2 regions of the Shewanella eurypsychrophilus genome follow, and region 1 is predicted to be linked to the other one. Evidence: predicted binding sites of a transcription regulator. Region 1 holds the regulator's gene; the other holds the start of a gene.
What was found. The regulator sigma-54, encoded in region 1, starts transcription at its own class of promoters, with help from an activator protein. The targets are predictions, from matches to a motif close to GTTGGCACGNNNNTNGNNT.

Region 1 (3,686 bases):
TCTTTCTAAATGGGGTAACCAAGTTTCGAGTAAGTTCTCAATCTGCCAGATAAATTTATTAACCGTTGGTTGCTGACTTAAGAATAGCTGAACAGGTTCATCAAGGCCTGTCATCGGTCTTAATTCGGGCTCCCAGTGTGGGTTCGGTAGAAAGCGTACGTCGAACATGAAGTCAGCCTCAGCAGGCATGCCATGCTTAAAGCCAAATGATTCAAAATTAATCACCAGCTCTTTATCAACACAGCCTAAAAGGATTTCACGTATCTGATTGCTCAGATCATAGATATTAAGCTCGGAGGTATCTATGTAATGATCGACCAATTTAGAAACGGGTTCGAGTAACTGGCGCTCATGCTCAATCGCTTCTTGTAGTGAACTCTTTGTGCGAGATAAAGGATGTAAGCGGCGGGTTTCACTATAACGCTTGAGCAGTACTTCATCTGTGGAGTTTAAGAAAAAACTGAGAAGCTCGGTGCCTTCAGCGAGGTTCGATAATTGCTTTTCGAGTTCTTTCTCCTGTTCTGGCATGTTTCTAACATCGACGCTAATCGCGACCAGATCATTACTGCCTTTAAGTTGCTCGAGTAAAGTATCGATTAAAGGAAGAGGAAGATTGTCGACACAATAATAGCCAAGATCTTCTAAGACCCTAAGTACGACAGATTTTCCTGAACCGGAGCGACCGGATACTATCACCAGCTTCATTGTGTTATTACCTGATAGAGTTCTGACTCATCTTGTGTTTTTCGTAACTGCTTTAAAATGAGCTTATTATTAAGTTTCTCTGCCATTGATGACAAGGTACTTAAGTGTTGTTCACATTGTTCAGCGGGTACTAAAAGTGCAAAAAGTATATCTACCGGTTGCTTATCGATTGAGTCAAAGGAGATCGGCTCCTCGCACTTAATCAGTACGGCAACGGGCTGATTGATATTGGCTAACCTTCCATGAGGTATCGCTATACCATTACCTATACCTGTGCTTCCCATTTTTTCTCTCGCCAAGAGGCTTTCAAATATCTCTTGTGAAGATAGGGTCGGATACTGGACAGCGGCAAGATCGCTGATGAGTTCCAGTACCTTTTTCTTACTGCCCGGAGTGGCGCAAGTAGTACACTCCGGCTGCAGGATGGTGCTTAATTCCATCGTTAATGTTTTGTCAGCTTCTCTTTGTGTTTAATAACCTGACGGTCTAGCTTATCTATCAGGGAGTCGATTGCGGCATACATGTCTGCGTTTTGAGACGCTGCAAAAACCTCTGCACCCGCTAGGTGAAGTTTGGCTTCTGCTTTTTGCTGCATTTTTTGAACATTTAAAATAACCTGCACATTATTGATCTGATCGAAATGTCGTTCAAGCTTAGTAAACTTTTCTTCAACATATTGTCTTAGTGATGTGGTGATTTCGATATGATGTCCAGTTAGGTTTATTTGCATAGAAATACTCCTCCAGTTTCCGATTATAGATAACTCTTTGGCTGATTTCGCTAAGTTATTTTGGCTTAACTCACAACACTGTTCCCTGTTATACCAGGAGGTTAGCCATATTTTCGACTGCAGGCTTCTTCTGGTCATCTGCTCTTTTTGAGTGCGGCTCAGACCTTAAGTGAAGAATAGATTATTTCGACTTAAGGTCTAAATTGATTGTTTATAAACTTTTACGTTGATTCGAAGGTGGAATCATCATAGCTTCACGATACTTGGCTATGGTTCGTCTGGCAACCTTGATGCCTTGCTCTGCCAATAACAATGCCATCTTACTATCACTCAGAGGTTTCTTCTGATTTTCTGCTGCTACTAACTTCTTAATAAAGGCACGAATAGCGGTTGATGAACACTCACCACCATCATCAGTTCCTACGTGGCTCGAGAAGAAGTACTTCAACTCGAATATGCCTCGCGGAGTATGCATATACTTTTGAGTAGTGACACGCGAAATGGTGGACTCGTGCATCTCAACGGCTTCTGCAATATCGTTAAGCACCATAGGTTTCATCGCTTCTTCACCAAATTCAAAGAAACCTTGCTGAAATTTTACAATGCAGTTGGCAACTTTTAGCAGGGTATCATTTCGGCTCTCTAAGCTTTTGATAAACCACTTAGCTTCCTGTAGATGTCCACGGATAAACTGGCCATCAGCTTGGTTTTTGGTGCTTTTTGCCATAGAAGCATAATGTTGATTTACATTGATTTTAGGCATGTAGTCTGGATTGAGCTCAACGACCCAGCGGCCTTTTTTCTTGGTGACAGTGACATCGGGGATCACGTATTCATCACGGCCAAGTGTAATGGCTAACCCTGGGCGAGGGTTAAGCGTTTGAATCAACTCAATAGCTTCTCTAAGATCATCTTCTTTGAGCTTAGTCTTACGCATCAATAAGCGGAAGTCTCGTCCTGCTATTAAATCAAGGTGATCTGCTATTAAAATACGCGCATTATCGATATGTGGTGTAGTGTCAGCATATTGTGCAAGTTGGATCATTAAGCATTCACTGATATCTCTCGCTGCAATTCCAATGGGATCGAAATGTTGTACACGTTTCAAAACGGCTTCAACTTCATCCTGCTCAATTTCTGGATCGCCCATCGCTTCAAGAATATCTTCGACGCTTTGGGTGAGATAGCCTCTCTCATCCACAGCATCTATGATAGCGGTTGCTATCGCGAGGTCATTATCGGAAAAAGGTGTAAGGTTCTTTTGCCATTCTAGGTGCTCGTATAAGCCTTCACTAGTTTCTCCTTGAAAAGGCATATCATCGTCGCGCATAGCGCCAGAGCTAGAGTTTGGCGTTGCGGTATACACCTCATCCCAAGTGGTGTCCGTAGGAAAGTCTTCAGGCATCGAGTCTTGAGTTAAGGCTTCAGAAGTATCTACTGCTGAGCTATCGAGAGGTGCATCATCCTCTGAGCCAGAACTGAATTCAGTTGAATCAATGGTTTTATCTTCACCATTGACCGGGAGATCAACTTGCTCCTCGTCTAATTCGAGAAGGGGGTTGGAGTCTAATGCTTGTTGGATTTCTTGTTGCAGTTCCAGCGACGATAGCTGCAAAAGGCGAATGGCCTGTTGCAGTTGCGGTGTCATGGTTAACTGCTGACCCATTTTAAGCTGGAGTGACGCTTTCATTTACCGCTATTCCCTTCATTGTAATTATAAAATGAGAAAGCCTGTTTAATTGAACTGGGGTTTCTCTGGCCCCTAAACTCACTGTAAGTAAGCTGAGCGTTGGTAAATTTTTTTTGCTCTTAATACGCGAGGAAGAAAGAGTTTATTGATTAACTATAGCTTGAATTGTTCACCTAAGTACACAGCTCTCACTTGCTGATTGTCCAAGATTTCAGCGGGTGTGCCTTCAGCGATCAAATTTCCGTGACTTACTATGTATGCTCGCTCACAAACATCCAATGTTTCTCTCACATTATGGTCTGTGATGAGCACACCAAGCCCTCGGCTTTTAAGTTGTTCGATGATTTTTTTGATGTCGATAACTGAAATAGGATCGACACCTGCGAAAGGTTCATCGAGAAGAATAAACTGCGGGTTTGCTGCGAGCGCTCTGGCAATTTCAACTCGGCGACGTTCTCCACCAGACAAAGCCATGCCCTGACTATCTCGAATATGAGTGATATGGAACTCTTCGAGTAAACTTTCGAGCTGTTCGTCACGGCCATTGCTATCGAGATCTGA
Region 2 (3,686 bases), 1.3 Mb from region 1:
TTCCCATCAGAGGTGCCAATCGACTGCGCACAAGATACTGCTTATTATCCCCCAACACGATACCACTGTGTTGCTCCAGAAATAATCTAAATTGCGTGTACTCAGTTTCAGCGAGTGTTTTATTTGGCACCTAAATATCCTAATATCAATTAAATAGCTATGACAATGTAACCAAACTCAGCATAACGAAAACAAGTTGGAGCGCAGTCTTATACACGAGTAAGGTGTAAGAAACAAATTAATATATACACTGCACTCTCACTAATTAACATTATAGACTCAAATGCTTATTTACTGCTGCTGCAAGTTCATCTGGATTAAATTTAGCAATGAAATCATTTGCACCCACCTTTTCAACCATTGCCTGATTAAACACGCCACTTAACGATGTATGAAGTACGACTTTAATATCCTTAAGCTTTGGATTATCTCTAATTTCTGCAGTTAAAGTGTAGCCGTCCATCTCAGGCATCTCAATATCTGAAATAATTAAAGGGATCTCAGTGGCGACATTATCCATCTCTTTAGCAATTTTATTCAGCTTATCGAGTGCATCTCTACCATCAATAGCCGTATCAATCTGCAGACCCAAAGAAGATAATGCTCTGATTATCTGTTTACGCGCCACCGCCGAATCATCAATCACCATGATGTGGAAATGCTTTTCTCGATCGATCGTCAGAATTTCATCAAGTTCTTTACTAATTTCAGTTTTAACTGGAGATATTTGATCGAGAATTTTTTCAACATCAAGAATTTCGACTAACTCTCCCTCAATTTCAGTTACCGCCGTTAAATATGAATTTCTGCCCGCTCCCTGAGGTGGAGGCAGAATCGCTTCCCAATTCATATTGATAATGCGTTCTACTGATCTAACTAAAAACCCCTGCACACTGCGGTTATATTCAGAGATAATGATAAAACATCCTTCGGTGTTCTCGATAGGACGGCCACCTGTTGCTGCACTCAAATCGATCACTGAAATAGTTTTACCGCGAATATGCGCGACACCTCTCACAGTGGGGTTTAACTTGGGCAAGCTAGTAAGAGGTGGGCATTGCAACACCTCTTTCACTTTAAATACATTGATACCGAACCTTTGACGACCATTTAGTTTAAATAGCAAAAGCTCTAAACGGTTTTGCCCGACTAACTGTGTTCGTTTATTCACTGAATCGAGAATACTTGACATAATGCGCTTTGCCTTGTCGTCTTGTAAAAATGTTACCTAGCCCCATTAATTTATTCGGTCTAGGCATACTAATTGCTTACTTATTTGATAAGTAGTAAATATCTCACAACTTGACCTTAGTTCGTCAAGATTATGACGCCATAGCAAAATATTTGTTTTGGCGAAAATTTCGGTCACTAAGAAAGTATAGGTGCAATCTAGCTCATCAAGCTAGTCTATTCATTATGAAAGTAAAATATGCCATCTTTTCATTGATTTTAATATCAAATAGCGTTTTTAGCGAGCAAGTTGCAAGTGTGCCCTCTTTATCGGCCATTTCCCAACTAGCTATAGCGGCTGTGGAAGAAAAAATTGATGTAGCAGAACACGCTAGAGTCAATATTATTCCACAAAGCCTAGACACTCGCTTAAAACCACCACTGTGTTTACCTCCAGTCACAGCAATACTAGCCAGTAACAGAGCGATTAAACGTAACAACACGGTAAAAGTCACCTGTAATAGCCCTCAGCTTCAATACCCCTGGCAAATTTTTCTTTCCGTCAGGGTTGATATTTTATACCCAGTTGTCGTCGCAAGAGAGACATTGGGGCCAGGCGATCTCATTGTTAGAGGTGATGTTGTGATTAAATATGTCGAACAAGCAGTGCTAAGAGGACAACAATTCGACAATATAAATGACGTGGTCGGCACAAGAGTTAAAAGAAGAATGGCACCCGATCAACCTATCTTCAGCAATAACCTCTGCTTCGTTTGTAAAGGTGATACAGTTTCGATTATTGCCCGCTCACAAAACTTTGAAATAAAAACCATAGGTGAAGCGCTGCATGATGGTAATTTAGGTGATAGAATTCGTATTAAGAACTCTCACTCCAATAAGAGTGTTGACGCTAGAGTCATCGATGTTGGAGAGGTTGAAGTTAGAATGTAATTTTGCTTAATTTTTATTAAAGCTCACGGTATCCCTGCCGATATAGCGTTATGTTCTTCTATTTTATTATTGTTGGAGCCAAATATGGCTATTGATATTAAGCAAGTAAACACAGCTACAAACACTCAAATTGGTAAATCAACAACCAATAAAAGCAGTGAAAAGCCGAGTGAAAATGCAGTGACGTCATTAAGCACTCCCCCAAAGAGTGACTCAGTTTCATTGACGTCTCAAGCACAACAACTACAAAACATCCAAGCTAAAATGACTGATATTCCAGAAGTGAATGAGCAAAAGGTTCAAGAGATAAAGTTGGCTATTGCAGAAGGTCGATATAAAATCGATCCTGAAAAACTCGCCACTAATATCGCCCAATTTGAAAATGATTTAAAGGATTTCTAAGAAACATTTATGAGTCAGATAAACGACATCATCGAGCAACAGCTCGACATACTCAGTAGACTAAAAGTAATTATCACCGAAGAGAAAAGCGCATTGAGTGATCAAAACGCAGATCTTTTACTCACCCTTGCGGGTAACAAAGCGAAATTACTTGATAGTCTAAATCGTAATGATGAAGTGTTATCGAACCATAATGATAAATCTTTGCTTACTATGGATGCACAGCTATCCGTAAAAGTGCAACAAGCTAAGTCACTTTTAGCAGAGTGCCAGCAGCTTAATAGTGAAAACACCAGCCTGATAGAGCTCAATATAGCTAGCATGAACCGCTTATCACAAGCACTGCAAGCCAGTCGAAATGCTTCAAGCATGACCTATAACGGTAAAGGAAAAACCTCGACTATCTCGACCTTAGGCAATGATATAAAAGCTTAACTCTCATATTAATGCTAACTAAAAAATAGTCATGCTCGTTTAGGTTTATTACTAGCAGCAACTGTCATTATTAGCAGCACTTTTTACAGATAAGTGACCTCCTCATTCATCGCCCCATTGGAAAATCTCGAATATCACCTAACCGGCTAACCTCGCGTCCTCCATTATCCCATCAGAACAACTAAACTAGCTTTGGTGCTAAAGCCAATCATTTATTACTGAGACTAATTTGGACGGGTTTACAAGATAAACAGGCAGAAAGCTAAAACGCTTCCCGCCGAAGAGGAGTTATATAAATAGGAAAGATTAAAAGTAGGTGATCTCTTTTATCTTCTGAGGGCGATTTTGTTGTTGATACAATGCCCATACCTGAGAGAAGTCTAATTCCAACTCAGTAACATAGTAATCGCCTGTCGGATAGGTTTTAATCACCTTCGCACCTCGAATGACACCTGATACCGAAGTTTGAATACTATCACTAGACAACACCCAATCATTCACACTACTGTTGGCTGAGAGCTGTTGCCCATATACTTGTTCAGCTAACTCTCTATAAGCGGCAATTTTTGACGCCTGCATAGCCATTAAGACTTTTTGAGATTGCGTGTCACCTGGTTGAGCATCTAAGGGCGCATAACCAATGGCAGTTAATTTAGGGAAACTTTCAGGAGCCTGAGTTTCCCATTCGATATATCGATCTTGAGAGGCGCAGCCAGATAGCAGCAATA

Region 2: the regulator sigma-54 is predicted to act here: its motif matches at 1,252-1,270, upstream of flgA (flagellar basal body P-ring formation chaperone FlgA).

The regions. Positions count from the first base shown of each region.
Region 1 is NZ_CP045503.2:5,077,281-5,080,966, reverse strand. It holds gene rapZ (RNase adapter RapZ) at 1-705, opposite strand, end outside; gene ptsN (PTS IIA-like nitrogen regulatory protein PtsN) at 702-1,145, opposite strand; gene hpf (ribosome hibernation promoting factor) at 1,148-1,435, opposite strand; gene FM038_RS21750 (RNA polymerase factor sigma-54) at 1,647-3,125, opposite strand; gene lptB (LPS export ABC transporter ATP-binding protein) at 3,279-3,686, opposite strand, start outside.
Region 2 is NZ_CP045503.2:3,790,351-3,794,036, forward strand. It holds gene FM038_RS16110 (CheR family methyltransferase) at 1-130, opposite strand, end outside; gene FM038_RS16115 (chemotaxis protein CheV) at 272-1,192, opposite strand; gene flgA (flagellar basal body P-ring formation chaperone FlgA) at 1,417-2,121, shown strand; gene flgM (flagellar biosynthesis anti-sigma factor FlgM) at 2,206-2,523, shown strand; gene FM038_RS16130 (flagella synthesis protein FlgN) at 2,533-2,958, shown strand; gene FM038_RS16135 (LPP20 family lipoprotein) at 3,265-3,686, opposite strand, start outside.